DNA from 4 places in the Solibacillus sp. FSL R5-0449 genome. Region 1 is predicted to be linked to each of the others. Evidence: riboswitches for the same ligand, from Rfam matches in the RefSeq annotation. Region 1 holds a riboswitch; each other region holds the start of a gene.

Region 1 (5,235 bases):
AGTTTTACATAGTCCATTAATTCCAGCGTCATATCATAGCGTAAAAACGGTGTAATTAAATAAATCCCGTTAAAGTATTTGCAAGCCGTATCGAGTAGCTCTTTCGCAATCGCGATGCCTTCTGCTGTCGCTGCTTCCTTGTCATCCCCGCAAGCAGCCATACGCGCAAGTACTTCATCTGATAACTTAATTCCCGGTACTTCATGATGTAAAAATTCCGCGCTGCGCGATGACGTCAACGGCATAATTCCGATATAGATTGGTGTTTCCAAGTGTTTAGTCGCCTCATAGATTTCGACGATTTTCTCTTTCGTATAGACCGGCTGCGAAATAAAGTAATCTGCACCATGCTCGATTTTCTTCTCTAAACGGGCAACAGCACGGTCCAAAACACGGACATTCGGATTAAAGGCAGCGGCCACAGAGAAGTTCGCCTGTTTTCGTAACGATTTCCCTGTAAAAGAACCACCCTTATTTAACTGCTTAATTAAGGAAATAAGCTCCATTGATGAAACATCATAGACGCTTGTCGCACCCGGGAAATCTCCCACTTTTGTCGGGTCCCCTGTAATGACAAGAATATCGTGAAGTTCCAGCGCATCCAGCCCCATCAAATGTGACTGAAGCCCAATTAAGTTGCGGTCACGGCATGTTAAATGCGGCAATGAGCGAATCCCATGCTCTTTTAAAATAGCGGCCATCGCGATATTACTAATACGCGGTGAAGCAAGTGAGTTATCCGCCATCATAATGACGTCTGCGCCCGCTTTTGCCAGCTGTTTTGCCCCTTCGACAAACCCGTCAATTTCCAGATGACGCGGTGTATCAAGTTCCACAATAACAGAGCGTTCACGTTTTGCTTTTTCGTGAAGCGGCTCTTGCTTACGCGGTTCTGGAATACGGACAAATTGTGTTTGCCCAGGTTTGGCTTCTTTTGTATCGACCGGCTCCATATTCGCCAAACGTTTTTTTACTGCTGCAATATGCTTCGGTGTTGTTCCGCAGCAACCGCCAATTAAACGGACTCCCTGATTTACGAGTTCGACAGCGGCACGTGCAAAATAATCGGTTTCCGACTCATAGACAACACGACCATCTTCAATATCCAGTAATGATGCATTTGGGTATGCCGATAAAAATGCCTTATCCGGTAAATTGACTCCTTCAAACGCCTGGATTGTATGGAAAGGACCTAATCGGCAGTTACTCCCAACAATATCTGCACCTAATCTTTCCAAATCATGAAAAGCTTCATTTAAAGACATCAAATTTTGAAGGACACCCGGTTCCTGCATTGTGACTTGGGCAATGATCGGTAAATCGGTCATTGAACGTAATAGATGGACACAATGGGATAGTTCTTCAAAATCATAATACGTTTCAAGTAAAAATCCGTCCGGTTCTCCAGCTAGTAATACTTCAGCCTGCTCTTGGAATGCAGCTAAAATTTCGTCTAATGTCGCATCACTTTTTCGGATTCCGCGAATACCGCCAATTGTCGCCAGAACATATTGTCCATCAAGGGAGGCAGCACGCTTTGCGATTTTTAATGCAGCTTCATTAAATTCAAAGACACGATTTTCATAGCCATATCGTGCAAGCTTTATCCGGTTTGCCCCATATGTATTTGTTTGGATAATATCTGCACCCGCCGCAATATATTCACCATGAATTTTCTCTATAATATCAGGACGTGCAATATTCATTTCTTCATGACAATAATCCAATCCATATGAATAAAGAAGTGTTCCGATTGCCCCGTCTGCTGTTAAAACCCGCGTTTGTAATTCTTCAAGTAAACCCATTGCCTTCACTCCATCATTTACAGTATTTTCAGTATATTAACGATATAAAAAAACCTTCTTTCATTAAATAAAAGAAGGCTTAGTAGTGATCAACTTAATCCCTTCTCATCTTCTGGCATTTGCCACTGGATTTAGCACCTGACTTAACGTTGGTTGCTGAAGTTTCATCGGGCCAGTCCCTCGACTTCTCTTGATAAGAAAATAATATGAATTTTTAAAATAATTAAATGAATCATAACGTTATCTAATAATTACGTCAATACCCTTTAGCTGAATGAAGTATTTCTTTACATAATTCGACTAATAATCTGTTCAGCCGTTTTTTTACCGTTTAAAATACAGGCACCGATTCCTACACCGAAATAGGCACATCCCGCTAATAGAACATTCGGGTAAGCCTCTTCCAGTTGCTTCATAACTTCCGATAATGCTTCATTATGCGCCAAATCATAGCGGGGCATCTGGTCAATCCACTTTGTTACATTAACAACCGTCGGCTCCGCTTCAACACCTAAGCTGAGACGAATATCTTCCAATGCTACTTTTGTCAGCTCTTCATCAGACATGGCTGCCAACTCTTCATAACGCGGGTTAATATTTTTATAAAACAGGCGAACGAGTAAATTACCCTCTGCCGACGTATGTTTCCATTTACGGCTTGTCCATGTCGACGCATTGCAAACTAAATCGCTATTATGGGAGACGATAAAGCCTGTTCCATCAGCTGGTAAAACATCATCAGGCACATCAAAGCCCACATACATCGTTAAAGCAGATGCAGTCGTGAACTTTTTCAGCTGCTCTTCCAATAATTCATCCTGTATGACATGACGCACTGTTTCATTTGGAACTGCGAGTACAACAACATCGGCCAAAATCGTTTCATCTTCCAGCACGACTTCATATTGCTCTTCTTTTTTTGAGATTTGCTTTGTTACCGTATTTTTCATGAATTCAACTTCCGGCAGCTGTTCCTCTAAACGATCGATCAATGCCGATAAACCCGAACGGAAAGAGATAAATTTCTTATTCGCTGCTTTTTCGAATTGTTCCCGATGTGCTTCGAATCCTTTAATAATCGATCCGTATTTATTTTTATAGTCCACTAAATAAGGCAAAGTGGATGCCAGGCTCAATTGATATAAATCACCCGAATAAACACCCGCTAATACGGGGGCAATTTGTTTGCGGACAATTTCCTCCCCTAAAAAGTACTCCAAAAACGTTCCGATAGAGCTTTCTTTTGTAAATGTAGTGTTCGGAATTTCCAAATCTTGCAGTGCTCTCTTTTTACCTTCTTCAGAAATTAGCGTACTCGACATAAGTGATTCTACACTCATCGGAATACCGAATGTCGAGCCTGCCGGGATTGCATGAAGCTCATTATTCGTATGAATGTAGGAAATACCTGTTTCGTTATAGACAAGCTCTGATTCAAAATCAAGCGCCTTTACAAGCTCCAAAACCCCTGGATGACGAGCTACAATTGAGTCAGCCCCCGTTTCCATAATAAAACCTTTATCCTTTTCGGAATGAATTTTCCCACCTAAATATGCGTTCTTTTCAATTAATATTAACCGCGCTTCCACATTTTGCTCGTACATTTTATTTTTCAAATAATGCATCGTACATAGCCCGGTAATCCCGCCACCTACAACTACTACTGTTTTCATATCCATTCTCTCCTATTTCGTTCGCTTCTCTTTTTATAAGTATAAACTTTTTTATATTAAATATGGTCTGCTGGGTATCACATTTTTCAGAACTTCATAAGAAAAGCCACCCTACTTAAAAATATGGTAGGATGGCTTCTTGTTTATTTATAAGATAGTTGCTTTGTTAGGGAAATAATTTCTGCCTCCAAAGATGTAGAGCGTTTATCAAAATAACGGATACGTTCAATACTGCGATTTTCTAAATGTTTGTTTAGATCTAACATATTTACTGCATCACTCGCAAACAGTTTTAAGGTACGGACACCAGATTCAATTTTCCGAACTTCCTTGCCATAAATAAGTGCGGTATTATCTGCTGTTTTGCCCTTCTTCAATTCCAAAATATTAGTATTGATAAGCTCATCAATTTGATTGTAACGTTTTTCTTGTTTATCCGTCATCATTTGGATTTTTTGCTTGTATTTAACAACATCTTTATGATCTAGTCCTGTTTGGACATAACTTTTTAAATATTCAACGATTGTACATAGCGTCGTCAAATTCTCCCGCTGTTCTAATAGCATTTGTTGTAGTTTTTGAATACTATCCTCATTGTGTTCAGAAGAGAATTGGTGGACTGCAAACATAAACATAAAAATTCCCCCTTCTTAATACTTTCCCCTTATAATATATTTCCTATTTTTCACGGAATTTAAACCTATTTTTCTCCATGAAATGGGTCTAAATTATGACAGAGAGACAGGAAATTGAACCTTTTACTGTATCTATCATATTATTATTCATATATATCTTTATTTAGAACTAATAGCTTTTCCCGCCACTTGGATGCTTCAACTGCGTCCGTCATCTCATAGTAGCTGACAACTTTTTTTGTCGCTTCCAAGTCTCCAAGTAAACTTGCTTTTTTATAGTAATGGATTGCCTTTTCTTTATCCTGAGTAATTCCATAACCGTATTCATAACAGTAGGCGATATTGTATGTTGCATCGACATGAAACTGTTCGCTCGCTTTTAAAAACCATTCCAACGCTTTTTCATAATCCTGCTGTTGCCCAAGTTCTCCTGAAAAATAGATCATACCGATGCGATACATCGCCTCGACATCATGCTGTTCGGCACTTTGCGAATAAAAGGCAAAGGCCTGCGATTCATCACATTCGGTTCCCAATCCTTGTTCATACATCATTCCGAGGGTAAACATCGCTTCAGGGACACCTAATCCTGCCGCTTTCTTAAACCAATTGAGTGCCTGTTGCTCGTCTACCGCTGTTCCTTCACCGTTCAAATACATATCCGCTAAATTATTCATTGCATCAGGGTGGCCTAATTGTGCAGCTTTTTTATAGAGTGAAAACGCCTGCTGCTCGCTTCCTTTTTCGCCAAGCTCCTCAAAATAACAATTCCCCAGTTCATACATAGCTTCTCTGTTTTGCTGTTCACTCGCCTTATCTAACAAGTCGTACATTTCGTCATATTGTCCATATTCTTTAAATAACATGGCAATATTAACGATTGCCTGCCCGTCCCCTTTAATTGCCAAATCAAATTGCTTCAGCCACTTGTCCTCATGATCGATTTCATGTAGATTAAGCAAGGCTTTAAATTGATTATGCTCCATTTAATTCACTCTTCTCTTTGCTGAAAATAATCCAGTAAATATTGTTTAAACTCGGACACTGCTGGAGGCAAATAACGATTTTTCGCCCATGATACACAGACGGAACGATAGCAAGGCGGATCTAGCTTCAAACGTT
Region 2 (5,235 bases), 610 kb from region 1:
AAAGATAAACTACCGACAATGTCCGAAGATGAGCAATTAGAGCTATTAGCATCGGATGGTATGTTAATTAAGCGACCGATCGTTACAGATGGAAAAAAATTAACTTTAGGATTTAAGGAGTCTGACTTCTTAGAAACTTGGAAATAAACAGTTATTCACATTGTATTTCCGAACGAAATATGGCAAAATGAACTTGAATGTACTACATATAACATGGAGGTTTTCAAATGAGCACACCAAAAGAATTACGTTATTCAAAAGAGCATGAGTGGGTAAAAATTGAAGACGGTAAAGCGACAATCGGTATTACGGATTTCGCACAATCTGAATTAGGCGATATCGTATTCGTAGAGTTACCTGAAGTAGGCGATGAAATTTCAAAGGATCAGCCTTTCGGTAGTGTAGAATCTGTAAAAACAGTTTCTGAACTATATGCACCACTTTCTGGTAAAGTTGTTGCAATCAACGAAGAATTACTGGACAATCCTGAATATGTAAATGAATCACCATACGGTAATGCATGGATGGTTACTGTTGAGTTAACAAGTGAAGCAGAAGTTGAAGAATTATTAGACGCAGACGCTTACACTGCATTAATCGAACAATAAGATTAAACAATAAGACCAAACACTAAAGCCTTCTAATTAAAGGTTTTAGTGTTTTTTTGTTATTCTATATATAAAGGTGATGGATGGAAGGAAGCGTGTACTATGGGAAAATGCATCGTTGTTGAAGGACGTGCCGATAAACTGAGAATACTTCCGATATTAGCGGAAGACGTGACGATACTTTGCACGAATGGCACAATAAGTGAAGTCAATTTAATTGATTTATTGGATGAATATGAGCAAGATGAAATTACGACTATGTTTGATGCAGATAAAAACGGTGAAAAGTTACGTAAACTGATGAACCGTGCATATCCCGAAGCGACACAGCTTATCATACCTCACGAATATGTGGAAGTAGAAAAAACACCTACTAAAATCTTAAGGGATATGTTACTACAAGCAAAATTTATAGTAAACGAAGGATGACAGTATAATGGAACAATGGACGAAACAGCAGTGGGAACAGAACGTACAACAGCATGATCAGACAGCGTTTTTCTTATATACGCCGATGTGCGGCACATGTGAAGTATCGGAAAAAATGTTGGATGTAATTGAGAAATTACTCCCAGATCTCCCGCTTGGTATGGCAAATATCAATTATTTAGGAGATTTACCATATGAATTGAAAATTGAAAGTGTACCTTGTTTAATCGTTTCGGATAAGGGAGAACTAACGAATAAAATTTACGCATTTAAATCCGTACCGTTTCTGTATGAAATATTAAAAAAGTAATTGACGAAGTCTCTTTATCGTGATAAAGTAACATTCATAATAATAAAACTTAATAACGTTACTCTTATATAGAGAGGTGGAGGGAAGTGCCCTATGAAACCCGGCAACCAGCGTTTACGCAAAGGTGCCAATTCACACAAAGTTTAAACTTTGAAAGATGAGAGAACGGTTTACCGTATAAATGTATGTGAAACCTTTCTACTTGTCATGGTAGAAAGGTTTTTTTCATTCAACGGATGTTTTGGATGAAAAATGAACATGATTTTGAAATAGCAGGAAGGTTATTTCAATTTAGAAGGAGTACAACCGATGATTGATATACAAAATATTACTAAAGTGTATAACACGAAAAACGGTAAACTTACAGCGGTTGATAATGTAAGCTTATCGATTAACAAGGGAGAAATATACGGTATTATCGGCTACAGTGGTGCCGGCAAAAGTACAATGATCCGCCTGCTGAACGGTTTGGAAAAGCCGACAACAGGTTCTGTCATTGTAGGTGGCCAGGATATCGCGAAAGCTTCCGGGGCAAAATTACGAGAAGCACGCCAAAAAATCAGTATGATTTTCCAGCATTTCAACCTGCTTTGGTCACGTACCGTTGAAGAAAACATCGCATTTCCACTTGAAATTGCGGGTGTTTCAAAAGCTGATCGTGAAAAGCGAGTAGAAGAGCTGATTGAACTCGTTGGTTTAAAAGGAAGAGGGAAAGCGTATCCTTCTCAATTGTCAGGAGGGCAAAAGCAGCGTGTCGGCATTGCCCGAGCGTTGGCAAACAATCCGGAAGTGCTTTTATGTGATGAAGCGACATCAGCGCTTGATCCGGAAACAACGGATTCGATTTTGGAACTACTGCTCGATATTAATAAAAACATCGGACTTACAATTGTACTCATTACACATGAAATGCATGTTATCCGCAAAATCTGTAACAGAGTAGCGGTGATGGAAGCCGGAAAAGTAGTGGAACAGGGCGATGTATTGCAAGTGTTCCAGCATCCTCAAGCACCCATTACGAAAAACTTCGTATCACAGGCTTCTGGTGAAACACCGGAAACACAAGCATCACTGGAACAAATTTTTGCCAACTATCCGGGAGGCAAAATCGCCAAATTAATATTTGCCGGTGCTACGACAGAACAGCCTGTCATCTCGCAAATGATTAAGCAGTTTGACGTAGTTGTAAATATTGTGCATGGTAAAATCTCGAATACAACGGGCGGTTCGTTTGGTACATTGTTTATTCATATCAATGGCGAACCAAATGCAGTCGCGGAAGCACTGAGCTTTTTAGCGAAGCAAGAAATTCAAACGGAGGTGATTGAGCATGTTTAATCAATTATTTCCGAACGTCGACTGGGGTAAAATGCTCGACGCAACATATGAAACCATTTATATGACGGCTGTTGCGACAGTCATTACATTTATACTCGGCATTCTGATTGGGATTGTCCTATTTTTAACGAGCGACAATCAATTATGGGCTAATAAAATTGTGCACTTTTTAACAGGATCACTCGTAAATATTTTCCGGTCGATTCCATTTATCGTCTTAATCATTTTATTAATTCCGTTCACAAAGTTTTTACTTGGAACAATCCGTGGTGCCAATGCAGCATTACCTGCGCTAATTATCGGTGCAGCACCGTTTTATGCACGCATGGTATTAATAGCGTTACGAGAAATTGATAAGGGTGTTATTGAAGCAGCCCGCTCAATGGGAGCGAAAACTTCTACGATTATTTGTAAAGTATTGATTCCGGAAAGTTTACCGGCATTAATTTCAGGTATTACAGTTACTGCTGTCGCTTTAGTAGGGTATACAGCAATGGCCGGCATTATCGGTGCCGGTGGTTTAGGTAACCTGGCATTCCTGGATGGTTTCCAGCGTAACCGAACAGATGTAACCTTAATGGCAACAGTTTTAATTTTAGTTGTCGTATTCATCATCCAGTATATTGGGGATTTCATTACAGCAAGAGTGGACAAACGATAGTTAGTGGCTTTTAAGGCCGTAATTATAAATATTGGTGCATCGAAACAATACAGGCGCAAACTTTGAATAAGTGCGCGTCTGTAAGGTTAAAAATCAGAATATATAGAAGGTTTCGATAAACTGAACAAAAAATAAAAAAGGGTAGGTAAAACAGATGAAAAAGTTATTATCAAGCGTTATTTTAGGAGCTTCAGTACTTGCTTTAGCAGCATGTGGAGGAGAAGATGAAAAATTAGTTGTTGGTGCTTCAAATACACCACACGCAGTTATCCTTGGAAAAGTTAAACCAATTTTAGAAGAGCAAGGTATTGAGCTTGAAATCGAGACATATACAGACTATGTACTTCCAAACCAAGATTTAGATAACGGTGATCTGGATGCAAACTACTTCCAGCATATTCCATACTTCGAAGCGCAAAAAGCAGATTTCGATTATGATTTTGCAAATGCTGGCGGTATTCATATCGAACCAATCGGTGTTTACTCTAAAAAATATTCATCTTTAGAAGAGCTTCCTGAAGGTGCAACAATTTTACTTTCTAATTCAGTAGCAGACCACGGTCGTATGCTTTCATTACTTGAAGCACAAGGTTTAATCACATTAGCAGAAGGTATCGATAAAACAAAAGCAGAAGTAAAAGACATTGTAGATAATCCGAAAAACTTCGTATTCGATGCAAACACTGCAGCTGAATTATTAGTTCAAATGTACGAAAATGAAGAAGGCGATGCGGTATTGATCAACTCAAACTTTGCAATCGACAACGGCATTAACCCATTGGAAGATTCAATCGCAATCGAGTCTAGTGAATCACCATATGTGAACATTATTGCAGTGAAATCCGGTGATGAAGATTCAAAAGAAATTAAAGCATTAGTAGAAGCACTACGCTCTAAAGAAGTTCAGGACTTTATCGTTGAAGAGTGGGGCGGCTCTGTAGTACCTGTTTCAGGCGAATAAAATAGAAATAATAAAAAAACCATTTTCTCTCTTTCGGGGAGAAAATGGTTTTTTTCTGGACTTAAAATGAATAAGGGATTTCTCCTTATCTATCTGTCCCAGTCTATTATTGGAAACGTGTTAACCGTGAATAAAAATTGGATATAAATTTGACGAATACTTCTTCGGATGGTGCAAGATCCCTTGATGTTGGTGCAATGATCCCAACTGTGCGTCTTATATTGGGCGTTGCGATGGGCACTTTTACAGTCATGCGCGGTGTTGAATCGTAAAGTGAACTTTCCGGTAAAAGTGTCACACCGATTCCGGCTGCCACAAGCCCTTTTAAAGCATCCATATCTTCTCCCTCGGAAGTAATATTTGGCATGAAGCCTACAGAGCGGCATGCATCAACAGCCACTTTATTTAAAATATAGCCTTCCGGAAAAAGTACAAATTGGTCATTACGCAAATCGACAAGATTAATCGACTCTTTTTTTGCGAGTGAATGTGTTGCGGGCAACAGAGCATGGATATTTTCGCTGAACAGCACGGTTGTATTGATTGCTTCGTCCTTTGGTGGCAATGGTCCAAGCAAAGCTAAATTCAGCTCGCGATTTTTGACTGCATCAATCAAATACTTATAAGAGCCCTGACGCAAATGGAAAGAAATTTCCGGATATTCTTTTTTAAACGCGGAAATGACAGTCGGCAATACATAGCTTGCTAAACTTGTAGGGAAACCAATTTTAATTGTCCCTTTTGCCGGATCTAAATATTCTTCCACCTGCTTTGCAGCAAAATCAATTCCCTTGAGTGCGGTAATACAATGTTCTAAAAAAATCTTCCCAACCGGCGTCAACTTTACGTTACGCCCAATTCGTTCAAAAAGCGGTGTGCCGAGTTCTTCTTCCAAGTTGGCAATTTGCCTGCTGATTGCAGACTGGGC
Region 3 (5,235 bases), 1.6 Mb from region 1:
GCATCGCCGTATTGCTAATTGATATATTAAAAGGGACGGCTGCGGTATTGCTTCCGTTATTGCCGTTTTTCGCAGACAGCACGGTCCATCCTTTAATCTTGGGTGTCATCGCAGCTGCGGGCCATATGTTCCCGATTTTCGCCAGTTTCCGTGGAGGAAAGGCGGTTGCTACGAGCGGTGGCGTTATTTTAGGCTATAATTTACCGTTATTTATAATTTTAATCATTGTATTTGTCATCGCTTTAAAACTAACAAAAATGGTCAGCTTATCATCTATGATTGTGTCCGCTGCAGCGGTGATTTATGTCATCGGTCATTGGATGATAACGGGTGAATATGCGTTATTCATTTTAGTTGTCGTATTGGCTGGCTTCATTTTTTACCGTCACCGTGAAAATATTAAACGGATTAAAGCCGGTACTGAACCGAAAATTAAAGGATTTTAACTAATTGACTGAAGGGGTTTCCTTTCAGTCTTTTTTTGTAGTCAAAATTTCAGAACGCGAGCTTTGTAAGTTTTTTTTATTTCCTGCATAATGACAGTAGAGGTGAAATATATGGAAATCAGACTATCAGAAAAAGCACTTACTTGGTTTAAACAGGAAATGGAAGTAGAAAAAGGCGATTTCATTCGTTTTTATGCAAGGTATGGAGGTTCTTCACCTTTTCATGAAGGGTTTTCGTTAGGGATGACGCGGGAGCAGCCGCATGAAATAGGCATTGAAACCGTTGTGGAAGATATTCATTTTTATATTGAAAAGTCCGATGAGTGGTTTTTCAACGAACATCATTTAGTTGTAGATGTCGCCGATTCATCCGATGAATTAACTTATTCCTATGAAAAATAAACACCTTTTTATCGCTCTCTAATACGAACAATTCGCCGTCGAAAAGTTCAAATGTTTCGAAATTTTAGTAAATCCGTTTTTGCCGATTCAATCGTTATAATGAGTAAGGATTATATCGAAGATTGATGAGGGATTATATGTGAAAGCGAAACAGGAATTTTATTGGCGCTGCGTATTTTTTATTGCAGGCATCATTGTTTTATCATTAGGCGTGACATTAACGATCAAAGGACAAATACTTGGCGTTGGGTCATGGGATGTCCTTCATATCGGACTACAAAAAAACTTGGGCTTAACGGTCGGTACATGGTCTATCATTTTAGGCTTGCTCATTCTGGCTGTTGATACGTTTTTCACGAAAAGATTGCCGAAAGTCGGAACGTATTTGGACATGTTCCTGACAGGTATTTTTATTGATATATTTATGATTGTATTACCGGATGCGAATACACTGTTTGAACAAACATTGGCATTTGTTGTTGGCGTTATCCTGCTGGGCTTCGGCTGCGGCATGTATATGGTGGCTAACCTTGGTGTAGGGCCTCGTGACACGTTAATGCTGTTGTTGGTTCACCGTCTTGGCTGGAGTGTCAACCGTGCACGTACAACAATGGAAGTAACGGTTGCTATAATAGGTTTTATATTGGGCGGACCAGTCGGAGTCGGTACGGTATTTATGGCGTTCGGCTTAGGGCCTGTCGTACAATGGGCGCTCAAATGGAACGGAAAGCTGTTCCACCGCGCAGCAGGTGTAGAAAGTGTCGTTATATAAAAATAGGTAGAGAGCAAGCATTATGCGTTTGCTTTCTTTTTTTACATTTGAATTGTTACAATTTTCAAAAAAATACTTTCGTAACAATGGAAAAAAGTGCATAGTAATAAGTGGAGGTGTTTTTAAAATGATACATATTGAAAATATCCATTTATATCGCAATGACAAAAAGATTTTAAACGATTTAAGCTGGCATGTCCAAAAGGGACAGCATTGGGCCATTTTAGGGTTGAACGGCTCAGGTAAAACGACGTTGTTGAAAGTCATTAACGGCTATATATGGCCAAATGAAGGAAGCGTCCAAGTATTGGGCGAAACATATGGCAAGACCTATATACCGAAGATGCGGACGCGGATCGGCTGGGTAAGCAACGCGATGATCGATAATTTCAACTGGCAGGATAATGCGATTGAAATCGTGCTCAGCGGAAAATTCGGTGCCCTTCGACTATTCGATGAAGTGACAGATGAAGAAATTGATCATGCGGTTTCCATTATGAAGCATTTTCACTGTGACCATTTAGCAAATAAATCATTCGAGCATTTGTCACAAGGTGAACGGCAGCGTGTTCAAATCGCAAGGGCCATTATGGCAGATCCCGAAATTCTCATATTGGATGAACCGTGTGGCGGGCTGGACTTAATCGAACGGGAAAACTTACTGCAGACGATTGAACAGATTGCACAAGCTGAAAACGGCCCTACCCTCATCTATGTGACTCACCATGTAGAGGAAATTCTGCCTTGCTTTAGCCATGTGCTTTTAATGAAAGACGGAAAAAATATCGAAGCCAATGCACGGGAAACGGTTTTAACAGATGAATTATTAAGCGATTTCTTCGGGCGTGAAATCAGTTTGCAAATCGAACGCGAACGTGCCTGGGTCGCGATTAAATAAAACGAACCAGCAGGAGTCCACCTCTTGCTGGTTTGTTTCATTTTATACACACTAAATATGATATTCAATATTCTCATCAACATAATGCCATTCGTACGGTGTTTCTTGGTATACGTAGTAGTTCAGCCAGTTGTAGAACAATAGATGCGAATGGGCACGCCAAACATTTTTCGGTGCCTGCAGCGGATCGTTATTCGGAAAATAGTTGACCGGAATATCCGTATTGTCCGGATCTTTCTCGATATCGCGGAAATACTCATCCGATAATGTCGTTGCATCATATTCCAGATGCCCTGTAATCATAATATGTTTATTGTTTTTCGATTGAACGATAAACACCCCTGCATCATCCGAATAGCTGAGTAAACGCAAGTCGGGATGTGCTCGTACTTCATCAATCGAAACCGATGTATGGCGTGAATGCGGTGCAACATACTCGTCACTGAATCCACGTACTAGATCTACTGTTAAATCCGTAATCACATGGGAATATACACCGGAGCATTTCTTCGGCAATTCGAATTTACCAATGCCAAAATGGTGGTACAGGGCAGCCTGTGCACCCCAACATATATACATGATTGAAGTAACATGTTCATTTGCCCAGTCCATCACATGCGTAATTTCGTTCCAGTAGCCGACATCTTCAAAATCCATTTTCTCTACTGGCGCACCCGTAATAATAAGACCATCAAAACGACGGTGCTTCACTTGGTCAAATGTTCGGTAAAATGTATCTAAATGCGATTTGGAAACATTTTTTGATTCGTATGTAGCTGTATTTAAAAATGTGACATCTACCTGTAATGGTGTATTCCCGAGCAAGCGTAGCAACTGCAGCTCGGTTTTCTCTTTTTCAGGCATTAAATTAAACACTAAAATATTTAGCGGTCGAATTTGCTGCGTTTTCGCACGGTCCTCCTCCATGACGAAAATCTTCTCTTTTCTAAGCAGCTCACCCGCCGGTAAATGTTTCGGAATATTAATCGGCATTTCACTTTCCCCCTCATAAACTATTTCAAAATACTTTTAATAATCAGTCGTGTTCAGGCATTGCATTGTTTTACGAGCGAAACGAACCGTTCCAGAACAACATAAAAAGCCCCTCTCACTCCAGCAAAACAGAATTGAGAGGGGCTTTTACCCGTTCTTATCTGCCAAGGTCAACACCTTGCTGGAAGTAGCACCTTTCTAGTAACACTAGAGGTTGCTGAAGCATCATAAGGCCAAGTCCCTCCGCTTCTCTTGATAAGACTATTAAATTGTCATTAGTGTATCATGTACTTTATAGTTTTGCAATAATTCAAAAAATATTATTTTACTCATCCTGAAGCTGTTCTTTTTCTATATTGAATAAGATGGTTTCCAGCCGCTCATCCCATACACGTGTCAACGTATTGTATACACGTACAAAATGTCTGTTTTCCTTTTGATCGAACAATAAAAAACATAGGACCGGTATATCATTAATCTGGATTGATTCCGTCGACACAACACTCGTTATATAGTGCGGAACTTCGTCTTCCGCCACCGGTTGTTCGGAAAGCTGCTGTTGAATGAAATCAACGAGCAATGTTTCTTCAATCGCTTCAATTTCTTCTGTATCCATTGTCGGGAAAGGCTCCGGAAACTCTTCCAAATCCGCGAATTCTTCCAGGTCCCCCTCCAATGGCCGTTCATGAATCGGACTGTATTGAATGAAGTAACTTGTTTCTTCTAGTTCCTCTTCAAAAATGCCCGATTCCAGCTGTGCTTTCCCTTTAGCAGTAAGCGCAAATTCCTGTTCTTTCACTATCATGCCGAGTCGTAACATTTTATTCGTCAAATCATGAATAAATAACGGTTCCACCAATAAAATTTCGGCTAAGAGCTCCACATTTTTCAGTTTTGCCTTTTCAAAGGAAATGAGCATCATCTTCATTAAAATATCCATGGCATTGCGCATCACGGGATGATATTTCACTTCCAATGTATGAATCGGAATGGCATATTGCATTTGCTTTTTAATTTCAATGGATGGGTTTTGGCTGAGTTCTTTCTGCAGCTGTAAAACTGTTCCTTGTAAATCCATTCAATCCAATCCCCCTGTTTCTACACAGCAAAATAGCCGTCCTGTTCTTTTACGGTCGTTAAGACATGGGCATACATATCCCTTGTTTTCGCGCTCTTTGGACGCTTCGTAAACATTTCGGTACTGCCGACCATAATGAGCAGTTCCCGGGCGCGGGATAAGGCAACATTGAGACGTCGGTAATCTTTCGCAAAGCCAATTTCTCCGCGCTCATTGTCATGATTCCGCACCATGCTGACAATAATGACATCCATCTCCATCCCCTGGAATTTATCGACCGATCCAGTACGGATGTGTAAATGCGGTACACTGATCTCCTGCTCGATCAAACGATTAATGCGCTTTACCTGCTCCGCGTAGAATGAAATAACGCCAACCGATTTTAATGCGTCTTGTGGAATCAGACCTTGTGCCTTTGCCTGCTCCGTTGCGGCATTTAATTCGAGCAGCTGCTGTTTAATCTGTTCCAGCTCAGCTAAATTGAATAAACTCGAGCCTTCTTTCATCCGCTCTTCAAAATACGGTTTGGCATTCGGTATATCGAGCCATAGCAAATGATGGTTTCGTGTAATTTTGGATGTTTCAAGGAAATGATCTCGTACAGCATCCGAATCCTCTAACCCACATTGCAGCTGTTCGGATTCAT
Region 4 (5,235 bases), 690 kb from region 1:
GCTGTATCACCGGAAGCAGTAAGTTTGCAGAATAGTTATTACGGTAACTATGTACACGGCTTCTGGAATAGTCTAGTCGGCAAAAAGGATGTTAAGTTGCCGAGTGATGAAGGTACGGAAGCAAATGTAAGCCCGATCTTTATGGAAGACGGGGAAATGTATTACTTCACTGACTTTACAAGTCCTAAAGAGGGCGTTGACTCGATGCTTGGTTATGCATTAACACATGCACGTACGGGTGAAGCAACGTACTATACCGGAAATCTGGAAGAGTCTTATATGGATTCCCAAGGGGCTCTTGAAATTATCGAGAAAAAGTTCATCGAAAAAGAATGGGAAGGCGAAATGCCGATCCTTTACAACTTCTATGGTGAAGCGAGCTGGCTGTCAGCTGTACTGGATGCGAACGGATTCCTGCAAAATTACTTCATCGTCTCTGCAGCAAATCCTGAAATTTCGGCATTTGGTACGACGCCAAATGAAGCATTAAGACTTTATAAAACAGCGCTAAGCCGTGGTGGAAGTACGGTAGATGGTACTTCGAATGCTGAAGAAGCTAAAGCGACAGTAAAAGTCGTGCGTGTTTATAAAGAACGTGTAGGTGATTTCACGATCGTATCATTCCTGGCGAACACAGGCGAAAACTTCATCGTATCTACAGAAGTTGCACCATTTGCAATCTACTTGCAAGAAGGTGACCAGGCGACGATTACGTATGCAAAAACAGGAGAAGACTTCCAACCTGTAAAAACATTGCAGATTGAAGGGTTGAAATAAACAAAAGGAGTATGCCATTTTGAGGCATACTCCTTTTTAATTGGATTACTTCCAAGTAAAGCCTCGTGAAGCAAGGAAGTCTTTCATATGCGGACGGTTTTGCTGAACTAAGTAATCAGCCATTTGTTTCGTCCATGTCGCAGTCTTCTGATTTGAAGAACGGCTGCTGTAATAGTCTTCCATAATTCCATCGTACTCATCCAGAAGTGTTTCATACTTATCAACGTCATAACCGTTTTCATGCAACACCGCAGCTACCGGTAAACGCGGCTTTGTTTCGTTACGTTTTGTCGGTGTACCGATTGTCATCGCAAACAACGGGAAAACGTATTCCGGTAAATTGAAAAGCTCGCTGATTTCTTTAGGATTAGTACGGGCACCACCGATATAGCAAATGCCATAACCCATTGATTCAGCTGCAATAACGAAGTTTTGGGCAAATAACGCAACATCTGCTACCCCTACAAGAACATTTTCAGCAGAGTCAGCAGAAATATCAACCCCATGCTTTTGACCCGCTACTTGCAAACGTTTGAAATCTACACAAAACAAGAAAGAGGCACCTGCTGTTTTGAACTGGAATTCGTTTTTAGACAGTTCCCCAAGCTTCTTTTTCTTTTCTTCATCCGTTACCCAAATGACACTGTATGCCTGGACAAAATGCGAACTTGCTGCCATTTGTGCCGTTTCGATTAAATCGATGACCGTTTCTTTTGAAATTTCCTCACCTGTATATTTACGAACAGATGTATGACTGCGTAATAATTCTTTTGTATTCACGTGAACATCTCCCTTTTATGTAATAAAACTTAATGGTGTATCCTTCATGCTTATTTTAGTCAATATTTTACTTGAAGTCGATTATTAGCGTCTGTTCAATTCTTAGTGAGGGAATTTTTGCATATCGTTAAATACAGATAAGAGCAATCAGAATTAAATCTGAAAATTTTAAATTTTTTGTATTGACATATCGGATTAGTATGTTTTATACTGAGACACAACGATGGAACACAAATCACATAACTCTTATCAAGAGCGGCGGAGGGAATAGGCCCTGAGATGCCCGGCAACCAGTAAGTGATGAACTGACTAAGGTGCTAAATCCTACAAAATGGACAATCATTTTGAAAGATAAGAGGAGGCAAACTTGCTCATGCGCAACCCTCTTCTTAACTGAAGAGGGTTTTTTTCATTTAAAAAATCCTCCTCAAAAAACACCGATTTCACCATCGATTAAATTTTTGGGGGTAATAAAATGACAAATTTAAGACCAGAAACATTATTATTACACGGGGGTCAAAAACCAGATCCTGAAACAGGAGCAATCGCTGTTCCGGTTTACCGTACAACGGCTTATGCATTTAACGACACTGCTCATGCGCAACGTCTATTTGCATTACAGGAGACAGGCAATATTTATTCCCGTATTATGAACCCGACAGTCGGGGCATTTGAAGAACGGGTTGCTTTATTAGAAGGGGGTACAGCTGCAGTAGGGCTTTCATCTGGCGCAGCAGCAGTAGCATTTTCTATTTTAAACGTAGCCGGTGCAGGGGATGAAATTGTTGCGGCAGGCTCTCTTTACGGCGGGACTTACAATTTATTCGCAACTACATTGCCTCGCTACGGCATTACAGTAAAATTTGTGGATGAATCAGATCCTGCAAACTTCCAGGCGGCAATCACGGATAAAACGAAGGCAATCTTCGCTGAAATTATCGGAAATCCAAGCTTAAAAGTACTGGATATTGAAGCGGTAGCAAACATTGCTCATGACAATGGTCTTCCTTTATTAATCGACAGCACATTTGCTTCCCCATACGGAAGTAATCCGATCGAATTCGGCGCGGATGTTGTCATTCATTCTGCAACAAAGTGGATTGGCGGTCATGGAACGACGATCGGCGGGATTGTTGTTGATGCAGGGAAGTTTGATTGGACGCAAGGAAGACATCCAGGATTTACAGAACCGGATACTTCCTACCATGGTCTACGCTACGGAATTGACACAGCAGGCGCTGCATTTGCGACAAAGCTTCGTGTTCAACTATTGCGTGATTTTGGTCCAACATTATCTGCTGACGCGGCATTTAACTTCCTGCAAGGACTTGAAACGCTTCATTTGCGTATTGTCCGACACAATGAAAATACACAAAAAGTAGCCGAGTATTTAAGAAACCACCCATTTGTGGAATACGTAAATTACAACGGCTTTGAAGATTTTGCGACACATGATCTAGCGAAGAAGTATTTGAAAAATGGCTTCGGATCGATCATTACATTCGGTATTAAAGGTGGGCGTGAAGCAGGCCGCCAAGTAATCGATAACGTGGAACTGTTCTCTCATGTAGCGAACGTTGGGGATGCCCGTTCATTGATCATCCACCCTGCGAGCACAACACATCAACAGTTATCTGCTGAAGAATTAAAAACTGCCGGCGTATCGGAAGAGCTCATTCGCTTATCGATCGGGTTAGAAGCAGCAGAAGATATTATCGCTGATTTAGAACAGGCACTAGCAAAAGTTGCGGCTGAAGTAGGCGTAGAAACAAACGTATAAATGTGATGAAAGGCTTAGCTTCTCCCATTCGAGAAGTTAAGCAATTTTTAGAAAATTAATCCCTACTATTTTTATAAGTTTTATTGACAAATATAAAACCTAGTAATACAATGGGGATAATAAAATACCAACCAGAAAAATTTAAAATGATGTTGCAGCATCATTGGAAGAAAAGGAGTTGTTCAACATGGGGAAAGTATACAGTGCACAAAACATTGCAGCCTATATTATTTATGAACTTAATGACGTAAAGGAATTTGTGAACGCTTGCGCTATCCAGCAAATTTTGGCCGATGTGAATACGATGTGGCAGCATGTTTTTGGACACAATGCTTTCTCAGAACAAGCTCACGATCTTTCCACAGAAGGTTATGTTGTAAAAGAAGTAGCCGAAGCATACAAAATTCATGGTACAGCCCATATTTTATCGCCAGCAAGAGAATGGTTTTTAAAGTACGGGGAATTTCAGTTAGTGGAGCGCCCATACGCGGTTCCTGACTACTCGGCAAAAGAGGAAATCGTCATGACCAAAATTTTAACTGCCTATCGTTTACGGGCTTTTAATGATATAAACGTGGCAGTATAAAATAATTTCGGAACACTAGCGAGCCCCCTTGCTAGTGTTTTTTATTTTGAAGATTTTTGCGGGTGATGTGATGTATGGGTTTTATTGGAAGAATTAAGAAGGTTATTAGAAGAAGTTTTGGGAATATTAGAAGAAATGGCGATGTTATTAGAATTTGAGGGGAATCGTGGTTTGGGTACGTGCTTTTTTAGCCGAAAAATGGATGCAAAAACCGGTATGCCGGTTTTATTAGAACAATGGAGTGGGATATTAGAAGAAGTGTGAGTGATATTAGCACATTGAGCTCGGATATTAGCATGTTTTGCATCCATATTAGAACATTGGCCGGATATATTAGAAGATCGCAATTTTATTAGAACATTTTAAAATATATTAGATGATTTCCGAATATATTAGAAAATAACAAAACGCCCTCACTACATAGCCTCAACTACAAGAAATGACTGGAAATCTTTACGCCCTCCACCCTAAAATAGCTCTTAAAAAATAAAATTTGGATGAATATTGACCGTTTACAGTAAACAAATGTCCTTCTAGGCGAGATTTCCCTTGTTTTCATGTATTATATAAGATAGAATTTGCTTTAAGATAAATTTTTTGAATTATTCGTTAATATATGCGTGTTAAGAATTTGGAGGAGAAAGGCAATGGCAACAATCAAGGCAGCGATCTTAGGATTTGGCACAGTAGGTCAGGGAATTTACCATATTTTAAATGAGAAGAGGCAGGAGCTTCGCGAAAAGCTAGGTGTTGAACTGGAGGTCGCGAAGATTTTAGTTACCGATGCAAGCCGTGAGCGTGTACCGGGGACAAAGCATTTAATGACGGAATCAATGGATGACGTACTGGCAGAAAATAATCTGCAAGTTGTTTTTGAAGCGATTGTAAATGAAGAACCTGCATTTACTTATTTAAAGCGCGCTGTTGAGGCGAAATGCCATGTCATTACAGCAAATAAAGTAATGCTTGCGAAACGGGGCGAGGAGCTCGAAGCATTGGCGAAAGTAAATGGTGTGTTTGTAGGATACGAGGCGACAGTAGCAGGCGGTGTGCCGATTATCAAAACAATGAAAAACATTCTTCTAGTCAATGAAGTAAGCTGTGTTCAAGGAATTTTAAATGGAACAACGAACTATATTTTGACGAAGATGCGTGCGGAAGGCTGGAGCTTTGAACAGGCATTAAAAGAAGCGCAGGAATTAGGCTATGCAGAAGCGGATCCATTTAACGATGTATCGGGGCAGGACGCATTCAAAAAGCTGATGATTTTATCGAGCCTTGCATTTGGAGAACAGCCAAATTGGGCGGATGT

The links. Region 1 has a riboswitch for S-adenosylmethionine ahead of MKY27_RS16100 (bifunctional homocysteine S-methyltransferase/methylenetetrahydrofolate reductase). Riboswitches for the same ligand answer to the same signal wherever they lie in the genome.
Region 2: linked by a shared signal. The riboswitch ahead of MKY27_RS13150 (methionine ABC transporter ATP-binding protein) and the one ahead of MKY27_RS16100 (bifunctional homocysteine S-methyltransferase/methylenetetrahydrofolate reductase) in region 1 are both predicted to bind S-adenosylmethionine.
Region 3: linked by a shared signal. The riboswitch ahead of metA (homoserine O-succinyltransferase) and the one ahead of MKY27_RS16100 (bifunctional homocysteine S-methyltransferase/methylenetetrahydrofolate reductase) in region 1 are both predicted to bind S-adenosylmethionine.
Region 4: linked by a shared signal. The riboswitch ahead of MKY27_RS01615 (O-acetylhomoserine aminocarboxypropyltransferase/cysteine synthase family protein) and the one ahead of MKY27_RS16100 (bifunctional homocysteine S-methyltransferase/methylenetetrahydrofolate reductase) in region 1 are both predicted to bind S-adenosylmethionine.

What each region holds. Positions count from the first base shown of each region.
Region 1 covers NZ_CP150239.1:3,215,867-3,221,101, forward strand. Annotated here, with positions in the region: gene MKY27_RS16100 (bifunctional homocysteine S-methyltransferase/methylenetetrahydrofolate reductase) at 1-1,805, opposite strand, end outside; SAM riboswitch class I at 1,908-2,005, opposite strand; gene hemG (protoporphyrinogen oxidase) at 2,093-3,478, opposite strand; gene MKY27_RS16110 (chemotaxis protein) at 3,622-4,113, opposite strand; gene MKY27_RS16115 (tetratricopeptide repeat protein) at 4,257-5,099, opposite strand; gene MKY27_RS16120 (LysR family transcriptional regulator) at 5,105-5,235, opposite strand, start outside.
Region 2 covers NZ_CP150239.1:2,610,087-2,615,321, reverse strand. Annotated here, with positions in the region: gene MKY27_RS13170 (arsenate reductase family protein) at 1-147, shown strand, start outside; gene gcvH (glycine cleavage system protein GcvH) at 228-608, shown strand; gene MKY27_RS13160 (toprim domain-containing protein) at 711-1,037, shown strand; gene MKY27_RS13155 (thioredoxin family protein) at 1,045-1,347, shown strand; SAM riboswitch class I at 1,409-1,511, shown strand; gene MKY27_RS13150 (methionine ABC transporter ATP-binding protein) at 1,657-2,685, shown strand; gene MKY27_RS13145 (methionine ABC transporter permease) at 2,678-3,346, shown strand; gene MKY27_RS13140 (MetQ/NlpA family ABC transporter substrate-binding protein) at 3,501-4,307, shown strand; gene MKY27_RS13135 (LysR family transcriptional regulator) at 4,414-5,235, opposite strand, start outside.
Region 3 covers NZ_CP150239.1:1,662,381-1,667,615, reverse strand. Annotated here, with positions in the region: gene plsY (glycerol-3-phosphate 1-O-acyltransferase PlsY) at 1-446, shown strand, start outside; gene MKY27_RS08115 (HesB/YadR/YfhF family protein) at 558-848, shown strand; gene MKY27_RS08110 (YitT family protein) at 988-1,620, shown strand; gene MKY27_RS08105 (ABC transporter ATP-binding protein) at 1,748-2,518, shown strand; gene metA (homoserine O-succinyltransferase) at 2,570-3,511, opposite strand; SAM riboswitch class I at 3,666-3,773, opposite strand; gene MKY27_RS08095 (nucleoside-diphosphate sugar epimerase) at 3,837-4,589, opposite strand; gene MKY27_RS08090 (AAA domain-containing protein) at 4,610-5,235, opposite strand, start outside.
Region 4 covers NZ_CP150239.1:323,416-328,650, forward strand. Annotated here, with positions in the region: gene MKY27_RS01605 (hypothetical protein) at 1-777, shown strand, start outside; gene nfsA (oxygen-insensitive NADPH nitroreductase) at 823-1,557, opposite strand; SAM riboswitch class I at 1,801-1,915, shown strand; gene MKY27_RS01615 (O-acetylhomoserine aminocarboxypropyltransferase/cysteine synthase family protein) at 2,033-3,337, shown strand; gene MKY27_RS01620 (hypothetical protein) at 3,525-3,923, shown strand; gene MKY27_RS01625 (hypothetical protein) at 4,008-4,187, shown strand; gene MKY27_RS01630 (homoserine dehydrogenase) at 4,571-5,235, shown strand, end outside.